3 regions of the Pseudomonas saponiphila genome follow, and region 3 is predicted to be linked to each of the others. Evidence: predicted binding sites of a transcription regulator. Region 3 holds the regulator's gene; each other region holds the start of a gene.

Region 1 (3,273 bases), on a different contig from region 3:
CGTCAAGCGGCATCTGGTGATCGTCTACAGCATCGCCGGGCTGCTGGCGGGGCTGGCCGGGGTGGTGGCCTCGGCGCGGGCCGCCACCGGCCAGGCGGGGATGGGCATGTCCTACGAGCTGGACGCGATCGCCGCCGCGGTGATCGGTGGCACCAGCCTGGCCGGTGGGGTGGGGCGCATTACCGGCACGGTGATCGGCGCGCTGATCCTCGGGGTCATGGCCAGCGGCTTCACCTTTGTCGGCGTCGATGCCTACATCCAGGACATCATCAAGGGCCTGATCATCGTGGTGGCGGTGGTCATCGACCAGTACCGCAACAAGCGCAAGCTCAAGCGCTGAGGCAGTGGCCTGGCGGCGGCGCTGGCTTGGCCGCAAAGGAGCCCATAAGGGAATGCAACGCTGGCTGGCCGGTTCGCCGGCAAGCCGGCTCCTACAAGAGGTGAAACAGGGGGTAAAAGGCTCGAATTGGCTGTCCGGTACTGCCGTTTGTCTTCTAACAGGCACGCCTCTATGGAATTTTTTGTTATAAACGTACTCCGATAAGCGCCAGCAAAGCCCGTGATTACGGGCTTTGTGCGCTTTGTCGGACAGATTCGCTGTCATTTCAGTTGCTGCGCCCTCAAACCGGCCTTAGACTGCCGCCCCTCGTAAATTGAGTGCCGGGTGGCGCTTGGAAGGTATGGCGCCTTTCTGATGACCTGACGGGTCAACCGGAAACAGTTTGAATTCGCCTTAATGCACGTATTTTTTATAGAGAAATCAATGACCAAGGAAAAGTTGCTGGCCATGCCGGCGGATGACTACATGAATGCCGAGCAGCACGCTTTTTTCAGCGACCTGTTGCAAGCCATGAAGGTGGAAACCCACGAGCGCATCGAACAGAACCGGATCGCCATTGAAAGCCTGGACACCCCGGCTGACCCGGCCGACGCCGCTTCCGTCGAAGAAGAGCGCACCTGGCTGGTCAACGCCATTGATCGCGATCAGCGCATGCTGCCGCAACTGGAGCAGGCCCTGGGCCGGATCAGTGACGACACCTTCGGCTGGTGCGACGACAGCGGCGAGCCGATCGGCCTCAAGCGCCTGCTGATCAGCCCGACCACCAAGTACTGCATCGAAGCCCAAGAACGCCACGAGCAGATCGACAAGCATCAGCGTCAGGCTTGAAAGCAGCTGCAAGCTTGTAGCTTCAAGCTGCAAGTGCATCCTTGCCTCCGAGTGCGTAGCCGTGCCAGCGCTGCGCACTGGGGCGAGAGCCAGTCCCCGGCGCTCCTACGCCAGTCTTCACTTCCCTTGATCTACTGCAACATCCCCCTCTTCAGACCCTGAATAATGCCTCGCACATGCCGCTTGCTGCTTGTAGCTTGCCGCTACTCTTCTTCCTACTAAGGGACCATGGTTAATGGCCTTTTAGAGGCGTCTAATGCCGCAAACAATGAGAACGATGTGGGGTGACAAAGATGTCAAGGGATGGATCTCTAGCGGCGTCGGCCGCGCAGCCGCTGGCAACACCCGAAACCGCCGCCCGCTGGTGGTCGCCGTCGTTGCAGAGCGCGGCGCTGATGGGGCTGTTCGCCGGTCAGGCCCTGGGCGGCTGGCCGCTGTACCTGTGCCTGCCGCTGGCGGTGCTGGTGATCTGGATACCCCGGCTGCGCTCGCGCAAGGCCTGCGAGGTGCCGGTGGCGACCGACAATGAGCTGTCGGCGCTGACCCGCGACCTATCCTACAGCACCACCCACAATGCGCTGTCCGCTGCCGGCGTGGCCTATTCGGTGACCCAGTTGGCAGACCGCCTGCAGTCCCAGCTCGACGCGGCGGCGCGCATCGTCGGCAATGCCGAGGTGATGATCAGGACTGAACAGGTCACCTCGCAACTCAGCCGGCAAGCCCTGGACGCCGCCAGCGAGGCCCATGCCAGCAGCGCCGAGGGGCGCACGGTGCTGGGCGAGTCCATCAGCCGCATGCACTCCCTGAGCCAGCGCGCCAATGGCAGTCGCGAGCTGATCGAAGCTTTGAGCCAGCGCAGCGAAGAGATCCAGCGGGTAACCCTGGTGATCCAGTCCATCGCCAGCCAGACCAATCTGCTGGCGCTGAATGCGGCCATCGAGGCGGCCCGGGCCGGGGAGCACGGGCGTGGTTTCGCCGTGGTCGCCGACGAAGTGCGTGGGCTGGCCGGGCGCACCGCCGCGGCCACCGACGAGGTGGGGGTGATGGTGGCCGATATCCAGCAGCGCACCAGCGACGTGGTGGAACAGATCCGCCAGCTGTCCGATGACCTCAACCTGGGGGTCGAGCAGGTCGAGCTCACCGGCCGTCACCTGGAGAACATTGCGAGCCTGGCGGCCGGGGTGGAGGGGCAGGTCAGCGAGATCGCCCGGGGCGCCGATACCAACCGCGAACAGCTCGACAGCCTGTTCCACGCCGTGGAGCAGATGCGCAGCGACCTGGCCGTCAGCGACCAGCAGACCCGCAGCCTGGCCGAGGCCGCGGTGCAGATGGAAGGGCAGGCGGAAACCATCAGCGAGCGTCTGGCGGCGGTGGGCCTGGACGACTATCACCAGCGCATCTATGACCTGGCCCGCGAGGGCGCGCGGCGCATCGCCGAGCAGTTCGAGAACGACCTGGCGCAGAACCGCATCAGCCTCGATGACTTGTTCGACCGCCACTATCAGTTGATCGCCAATACCCAGCCGCCCAAGTACCAGACCCGTTTCGACCGCTACACCGACCAGGTGCTGCCAGCGATCCAGGAGTCCCTGCTGCCGCGCCACGACGGCCTGGTGTTCGCCATCGCCTGCACCCAGGAAGGCTACGTACCGACCCACAACAAGATCTTCTCCCAGCCGCTTACTGGTGATCCCCAGGTGGACAACCTGCACAACCGCAGCAAGCGCAAGTTCGCCGATCGCACCGGTATCCGTTGCGGCAGTCACCAGCAGCCGTTGTTGCTGCAGACCTACACCCGCGATACCGGCGAGCTGATGCATGACCTGTCGGTGCCGATCATGGTTCAGGGGCGGCATTGGGGCGGCCTGCGCCTGGGCTACAAGCCCGAGCAGAGCGCTCCCCGGCACAAGTCTTGAGGGGCCGATTGTTACTCGCGGGGTAATGCTGCTGTGCAGATTCGGGCTGTTACAGAGGCCGGGAAGCGATTAGTATCTCGACATCGTTAGGGAGCTAACTAATTCCGCGAGGTACACCATGCACAGCAAAGTCGATGTGGCAGTGATGATTGGCAGTGGCGTTCCCGCTTCGCTGCGGGCCCTGGGGCG
Region 2 (3,273 bases), on a different contig from region 3:
CGATGGCGTTGAGGCTGGTGCCGGCCAGCCCGGCCTGCTCGATGGTCGACTGCGAGGCCCGGCTGCTGTCGCCGATGACCCTGACCGCGGCCTCGGAGTGACTCTGCAGGCGTTCGATCATGCCCTGGATTTCCGCGGTGGACTGCTGGGTGCGCTGCGCCAGCAGGCGCACTTCGTCGGCCACCACGGCAAACCCCCGGCCCTGTTCCCCGGCCCGGGCGGCTTCGATGGCGGCATTCAGGGCCAGCAGGTTGGTCTGCTCGGCAATCGAGCGGATCACCTCCAGCACGGTGCCGATCTGGGTGCTTTCCGTCGCCAGGGTACGGATCACTTCCACGGCCTGGTCAATGGTCGCGGATAACTGATCGATCTGTTGCAGGCTGCCGTCGATGTTCAGCTGGCCCTGCTGGGCCTGGGCTTCGGCTTCGCGCACTTCGCTGGCCGCGTGCTCGGCGTTCCTGGCCACATCCTGCACGCCGCTGGTGACCTGGCTGATGGCCGCGGCCACCTGCTCCATCTGCTGGGACTGCTGCTGACTGCGTTCCTGGGCCTCGCTGGCGTTGCTGCCCAGTTCGCTGGATGACTGCTCCAGGGCCGCAGCGCTGGACTGCAACTGGGTGACCACCCCGCGCAGCTTGGCGGTGAAGCCATTGAAGTGCCGGGCCAGCTCGGTGACCTCGTCCTGGCCGTGGGTATCCAGGCTCCGGGTCAAGTCGCTTTCACCGCTGGCGATGTTGGCCATGGCATGCACCGTCTCGCGCAGCGGGCTGACGATGCTGCGCGCGATCAGCACCACCAGGACGGTCATCAACAGGGCGATCACCAGGCCAATGGAAGAGGCCTGCAGGACCTGGGCATAGAACTCCTGCTGCAGGTCGTCGATGTACACCCCGGAACCGATGATCCAGCCCCAGGGCTGGAACAGCTGTATATAGGAAGTCTTCTGCACTGGCTGCTCGGCCCCGGGCTTGGGCCAGCGGTAATCCACCATGCCGGCGCCCTTGGACTTGGCCAGGGCGACCATTTCGTTGAACACCTCGAAGCCGTCCGGATCCTTGACCGCCGCCAGGTTCTGTCCGTCGAGCTTGGGGTTGGCCGGGTGCATGATCATCACCGGCGTCAGGTCGTTGATCCAGAAGTAGTCGTTCTGGTTGTAGCGCAAGCCGCGGATGGCTTGCAGCGCCTGTTGCTGTGCCTGTTCGCGGCTCAGGCTGCCGGCGGCCTCCAGGCCCTGGTAATAATTGAGCACCCCGGCGGCGGTCTGTACCACATGCTGGGTTTTCTGCGCCTTGGCCCGGTACAGGTCACCGTGAATCTGCCCGAGCATCATCACGCCCAGGGTCACCAGGGTCAGCACCGCCACGATCAGGATCAGCCACAAACGCTGACTGATGGACATCTTGCGCAAGCTATTCATCATCCGGTCACTCCTGGTTCTTGTACTTGTCATGAAAGGCCGTGAGCATCCAAGCACGCCAGCCTTCGAGCGCCTACCCTACGGAAGTCCAATAACATCGCGGTGTATTTTGCGCCTGTCTGCTAGGATTTCGGCGTCTTCGCGCAAAACCTGAACCTTTCTGCCTTTTTCACAGAATTTTCATGGGCTTGTGTTGAACTTGCGGCCGGGAAAATTTCACCTGCGCCGAGCGCATTGCTTGAATCGACTACTTAAAAAAGAGGCATGCCTGGAGCATTGCCTTATGGGGGATTGATGGATCTTTGGAGCGCCGCACAGGCATTGATACTCGGGATTGTCGAAGGGCTGACCGAGTTCTTGCCCATCAGCAGTACCGGACACCAGATTATTGTCGCTGACCTGCTCGACTTTGGTGGCGAGCGGGCGATGGCCTTCAACATCATCATTCAGCTGGGCGCGATCCTGGCCGTGGTCTGGGAGTTCCGGCGCAAGATCCTGGAGGTAGTGATCGGCTTGCCGAGCCAGCCCAAGGCCCAGCGCTTCACGGTCAACCTGCTGATCGCCTTCTTCCCGGCGGTGGTGCTGGGGGTGATCTTCGCCGACCTGATCCACGCCTATCTGTTCAATCCCATCACCGTGGCCACGGCCCTGGTGATCGGCGGGATCATCATGCTCTGGGCCGAGCGGCGCGAGCATCGGGTGCACGCCGAAAGCGTGGACGAGATCACCTGGAAGGACGCACTGAAAGTCGGCTGTGCCCAGTGCCTGGCGATGATCCCCGGGACTTCGCGCTCTGGCTCGACCATCATCGGCGGCCTGCTGTTCGGCCTGTCGCGCAAGACCGCTACCGAGTTTTCGTTCTTCCTGGCCATGCCCACCATGGTCGGGGCCGCGGTGTATTCGGGCTACAAGTACCGGCACCTGTTCCAGCCCGACGACTTTCCGGTGTTCGCCATCGGCTTCGTTACCGCCTTCATCTTTGCCATGATCGCGGTCAAGGGGCTGCTGAAGTTCATTGCCAGCCACAGCTATGCGGCGTTCGCCTGGTACCGCGTCGCCTTCGGCCTGCTGATCCTGGCGACCTGGCAGTTCGGCTGGGTCGACTGGACGGCGGTCAAGTCGTGAAGAGCTCCGGCCGCGCAGCGCATCGGGGCGGCGCTGCGCGCATCCGCCACCTGAGGTTCAAGCTGCTGGTGCTGGTCCTGCTGTGCGCCTTGCCGTTGTCCGGTTCGTTGTCCCTGTGGTGGCGTGGCATCTCGATCGTGCCCCTGGTGGCCTACGGCGCGGTCAGCCTGCTGACGTTCCTGTGTTACTGGCACGACAAGCGTCAGGCCCGGGCCGAGGGCCGGCGGATTCCGGAGAATGTGCTGCATGCCCTGGAACTGGCCGGCGGCTGGCCTGGGGCCCTGCTGGCCCAGCAACTGTTGCGGCACAAGACCCGCAAGCTGTCCTATCAGACCTTGTTCTGGCTGATCGTGGCCTTGCATCAGGTCTACTGGATCGACCGGCTGTTCCTGGAAAACAGCCTGCTGAGCCTGTTCTAGAGCAGCAGCCCGACCTGCGCCCGCTTGGGCAACTTGCCCACCACCAGTTGATGGGAGCGTTGCAGCAGGGCCCGGAGTTCCTCGGCACCCAGGGGGTAGGGCGTCTGCATGATGATCCAGTGCGCCCGCGCCAGATAGGGCGCCGGGGCAATGCCCGGACGGTCGACATGGCCGAGAAACAGCTCCTGGTCGACCTTGAAGGCCAGGGAGCTGCCCCGCAGGTTCTGCAGGGCGAACATCTTGCTGCCGGCAATCGAGAACACGCGCACACCGCCCCATTTGTAGTCCTCTCGCGCTCCGGGCAGGTCCAGG
Region 3 (3,273 bases):
GATGGTCTGCCATGCATTGTTCCAACGGTGAACGCGCAGCCAGTTATGTGGCCCCGTCTAAGTAAGACAAGGTAAAGAAAGAACATGGGCAGCATGCATCCCGTACAGGTGATTGCGGTGACCGGCGGCAAGGGTGGCGTCGGCAAGACTAATGTGTCAGTGAACTTGTCCCTGGCTCTGGCTGAGCTCGGCCGGCGGGTCTTGCTGCTGGATGCCGACTTGGGACTGGCCAACGTCGATGTCCTGCTGGGCCTGACACCCAAGCGCACCCTGGCGGATGTCATCGAAGGGCGCTGTGAGCTGCGTGATGTGCTGCTCCAGGGGCCTGGCGGTATCCGTATCGTCCCGGCCGCCTCCGGCACCCAGAGCATGGTGCACCTGAGTCCGGCCCAGCACGCCGGCCTGATCCAGGCCTTCAGCGACATCGGCGACAACCTCGATGTGCTGGTGATCGACACCGCTGCGGGTATTGGTGACTCGGTAGTCAGTTTCGTCCGCGCGGCCCAGGAAGTGTTGCTGGTGGTCTGCGACGAACCGACTTCGATCACCGATGCCTATGCGCTGATCAAGTTGCTCAACCGCGACTACGGCATGAACCGTTTCCGGGTCCTGGCCAACATGGCCCAAAGCCCTCAGGAAGGGCGCAACCTGTTTGCAAAATTGACCAAGGTCACGGATCGCTTTCTGGACGTGGCCTTACAATACGTCGGCGCAGTTCCCTACGACGAAAGCGTGCGCAAGGCCGTGCAAAAGCAGCGTGCGGTCTATGAAGCCTTTCCTCGTTCGAAGTGTGCATTGGCGTTCAAGGCCATCGCGCAAAAAGTCGATACCTGGCCGTTGCCGGCGAACCCTCGCGGGCATCTGGAGTTTTTTGTCGAGCGCCTGGTGCATCAAACAGCGGGACCGGTGCTATGACTGCCAGCGGCTACAACCTCTACAAGAAGTCGGCGCGTGACAGCCAATACGAATTGATCGAGCGCTACGCGCCTCTGGTCAAGCGCATTGCCTATCACCTGCTGGCGCGGTTGCCGGCCAGTGTTCAGGTGGAAGACCTGATTCAGGCCGGGATGATCGGTTTGCTCGAAGTGTCGACCAAGTACGACGCGAGCAAGGGGGCGAGTTTCGAAACCTACGCGGGTATCCGTATCCGCGGGGCGATGCTCGACGAGGTTCGCAAAGGCGACTGGGCACCGCGTTCGGTGCACCGTAATACACGCATGGTCAGTGATGCCATTCGTGCAATTGAAGCTAAAACCGGTCGTGACGCTAAAGATCATGAAGTTGCGGCCGAACTTCAATTGAGTCTCGACGATTATTACGGGATTTTGAACGACACCTTGGGCAGCCGCCTGTTCAGTTTCGACGACCTGTTGCAGGACGGCGAACATGAAGGGCTGCATGAGGATGGCGCCAGTGCTCATCTCGAGCCGTCACGGGACCTGGAGGATGAACGCTTCCAGGCCGCCTTGGCGGATGCGATTGCCAATTTGCCGGAGCGCGAGCGACTGGTGTTGGCGCTGTACTACGACGAAGAGCTGAATCTCAAGGAAATCGGTGAGGTCCTGGGGGTCAGCGAATCGCGGGTCAGCCAGTTACACAGCCAGTGCGCGGCCCGTTTGCGGGGGCGTTTGGGGGAGTGGCGAGCGCGCTGACAGGCAGTGTGGGGACACTGCGATCGGGACCGGTAAGGCAAGCGCTGCGCCGGTCTTGCGGTGTGTGCTCCATGCAGTCGTTGTGTGTTATGCCGAATTGATTGAATGGCGCGTTCAGGTGCTGGATGCGTTTAAGACTGCTTGGAGGTCGAATTGGACAAGAACATGAAAATCCTCATCGTTGATGACTTTTCAACGATGCGGCGGATCATAAAAAACCTGTTGCGTGATCTGGGTTTCACCAACACGGTCGAGGCCGACGATGGCACTACTGCCATTCCGGTACTCAACAGCGGGAGCATCGACTTTCTGGTAACGGACTGGAACATGCCAGGCATGACCGGTATCGACCTGCTGCGTCACGTGCGTGCCGATGAAAAGCTCAAGCACCTGCCGGTGTTGATGGTGACTGCGGAAGCCAAGCGCGAGCAGATCATCGAAGCTGCCCAGGCCGGCGTAAACGGCTATGTAGTCAAACCATTCACGGCTCAGGCGTTGAAAGAGAAGATCGAAAAGATCTTCGAACGCATCGGTTGATGTACGTAGCCATTCCGCCACGGGGGAGCTATGGAGCATAACGAATCTTCACTGGGCGACTTTGAGTCGACCCTGAAAAAACATGCACTGGAACTGGTCGAGAGCCTGGAAAAGGGCAAGTTCGGCGACGCTGTGCAATTGATCCATGAGCTCAATCAGACCCGTGACCGCGGCCTGTATCAGGAAGTGGGCAAGCTCACCCGCGAGCTGCATAGCGCGATCGTCAATTTCCAGATTGACCCGCACATGCCGCAAGCCGAGGAAGTTTCACAGATCACGGATGCCACTGAGCGCCTGTCCTATGTGGTCCGGCTCACGGAAGCCGCCGCCAACCGCACCATGGACCTGGTAGAGAGCAGCACCCCGCTGGTCAATGGCCTGAGCACTGAAGCCCAGGTCTTGAGCGCAGATTGGGGGCGCTTCATGCGGCGCGAGGTCGGTGCTGAAGAGTTTCGCGAACTGGCGCGCCGGGTCGACAGTTTCCTGACGCGCAGCGAGCAGGAAACCCGCACCGTTTCCGGCCACCTCAACGACATTCTGCTGGCGCAGGATTACCAGGACCTGACCGGTCAGGTGATCAAGCGTGTGACCCAGTTGGTCACGGAAGTCGAAAGCAATCTGCTCAAACTTGTCTTGATGGCCAGTCAGGTCGATCGCTTCGCCGGTATCGAACATGACCGTGAATCGATCCTCGCGGAAAAAGATCCGCAAAAACATCTCGCCAAGGGTGAAGGTCCGCAGATTCATGCCGATAAACGGGAAGACGTTGTGTCCGGTCAGGACGATGTAGACGATTTGCTTTCCAGCCTTGGATTCTAGGAGCACCCATTAATGAGCTTCGGCGCCGATGAAGAGATCCTTCAGGATTTCCTGGTTGAGGCCGGCGAGATTCTAGAGCAACTGTCCGAACAACTGGTCGAGCTGGAAAGCCGACCGGATGATGCGGACCTGCTCAATGCAATTTTTCGCGGTTTTCACACTGTTAAAGGGGGCGCCGGCTTCCTCCAGCTCAATGAGCTGGTGGAGTGCTGTCACATTGCCGAGAACGTCTTCGACATCCTGCGCAAGGGTGAGCGACGGGTTG

Evidence for each region. Region 3 encodes FliA, which starts transcription of late flagellar genes. Its sites were predicted from a motif close to CTAAAGTTTNNNNNNNNNNNGCCGNTAA; they were not measured.
Region 1: BLV47_RS16545 (methyl-accepting chemotaxis protein) is a predicted target of FliA. The motif match lies at 1,387-1,414, and genes of this name have one in related genera.
Region 2: BLV47_RS14665 (methyl-accepting chemotaxis protein) is a predicted target of FliA. The motif match lies at 1,545-1,572, and genes of this name have one in related genera.

Annotation. Positions count from the first base shown of each region.
Region 1 is NZ_FNTJ01000001.1:3,580,411-3,583,683, reverse strand. It holds gene BLV47_RS16555 (ABC transporter permease) at 1-340, shown strand, start outside; gene BLV47_RS16550 (TraR/DksA family transcriptional regulator) at 764-1,168, shown strand; gene BLV47_RS16545 (methyl-accepting chemotaxis protein) at 1,462-3,084, shown strand; gene BLV47_RS16540 (hypothetical protein) at 3,203-3,273, shown strand, end outside.
Region 2 is NZ_FNTJ01000001.1:3,153,779-3,157,051, forward strand. It holds gene BLV47_RS14665 (methyl-accepting chemotaxis protein) at 1-1,417, opposite strand, end outside; gene BLV47_RS14670 (undecaprenyl-diphosphate phosphatase) at 1,712-2,542, shown strand; gene BLV47_RS14675 (DUF1294 domain-containing protein) at 2,539-2,961, shown strand; gene BLV47_RS14680 (MmcQ/YjbR family DNA-binding protein) at 2,958-3,273, opposite strand, start outside.
Region 3 is NZ_FNTJ01000002.1:2,243,089-2,246,361, forward strand. It holds gene fleN (flagellar synthesis regulator FleN) at 85-915, shown strand; gene fliA (RNA polymerase sigma factor FliA) at 912-1,652, shown strand; gene BLV47_RS32220 (chemotaxis response regulator CheY) at 1,818-2,189, shown strand; gene BLV47_RS32225 (protein phosphatase CheZ) at 2,220-3,008, shown strand; gene BLV47_RS32230 (chemotaxis protein CheA) at 3,021-3,273, shown strand, end outside.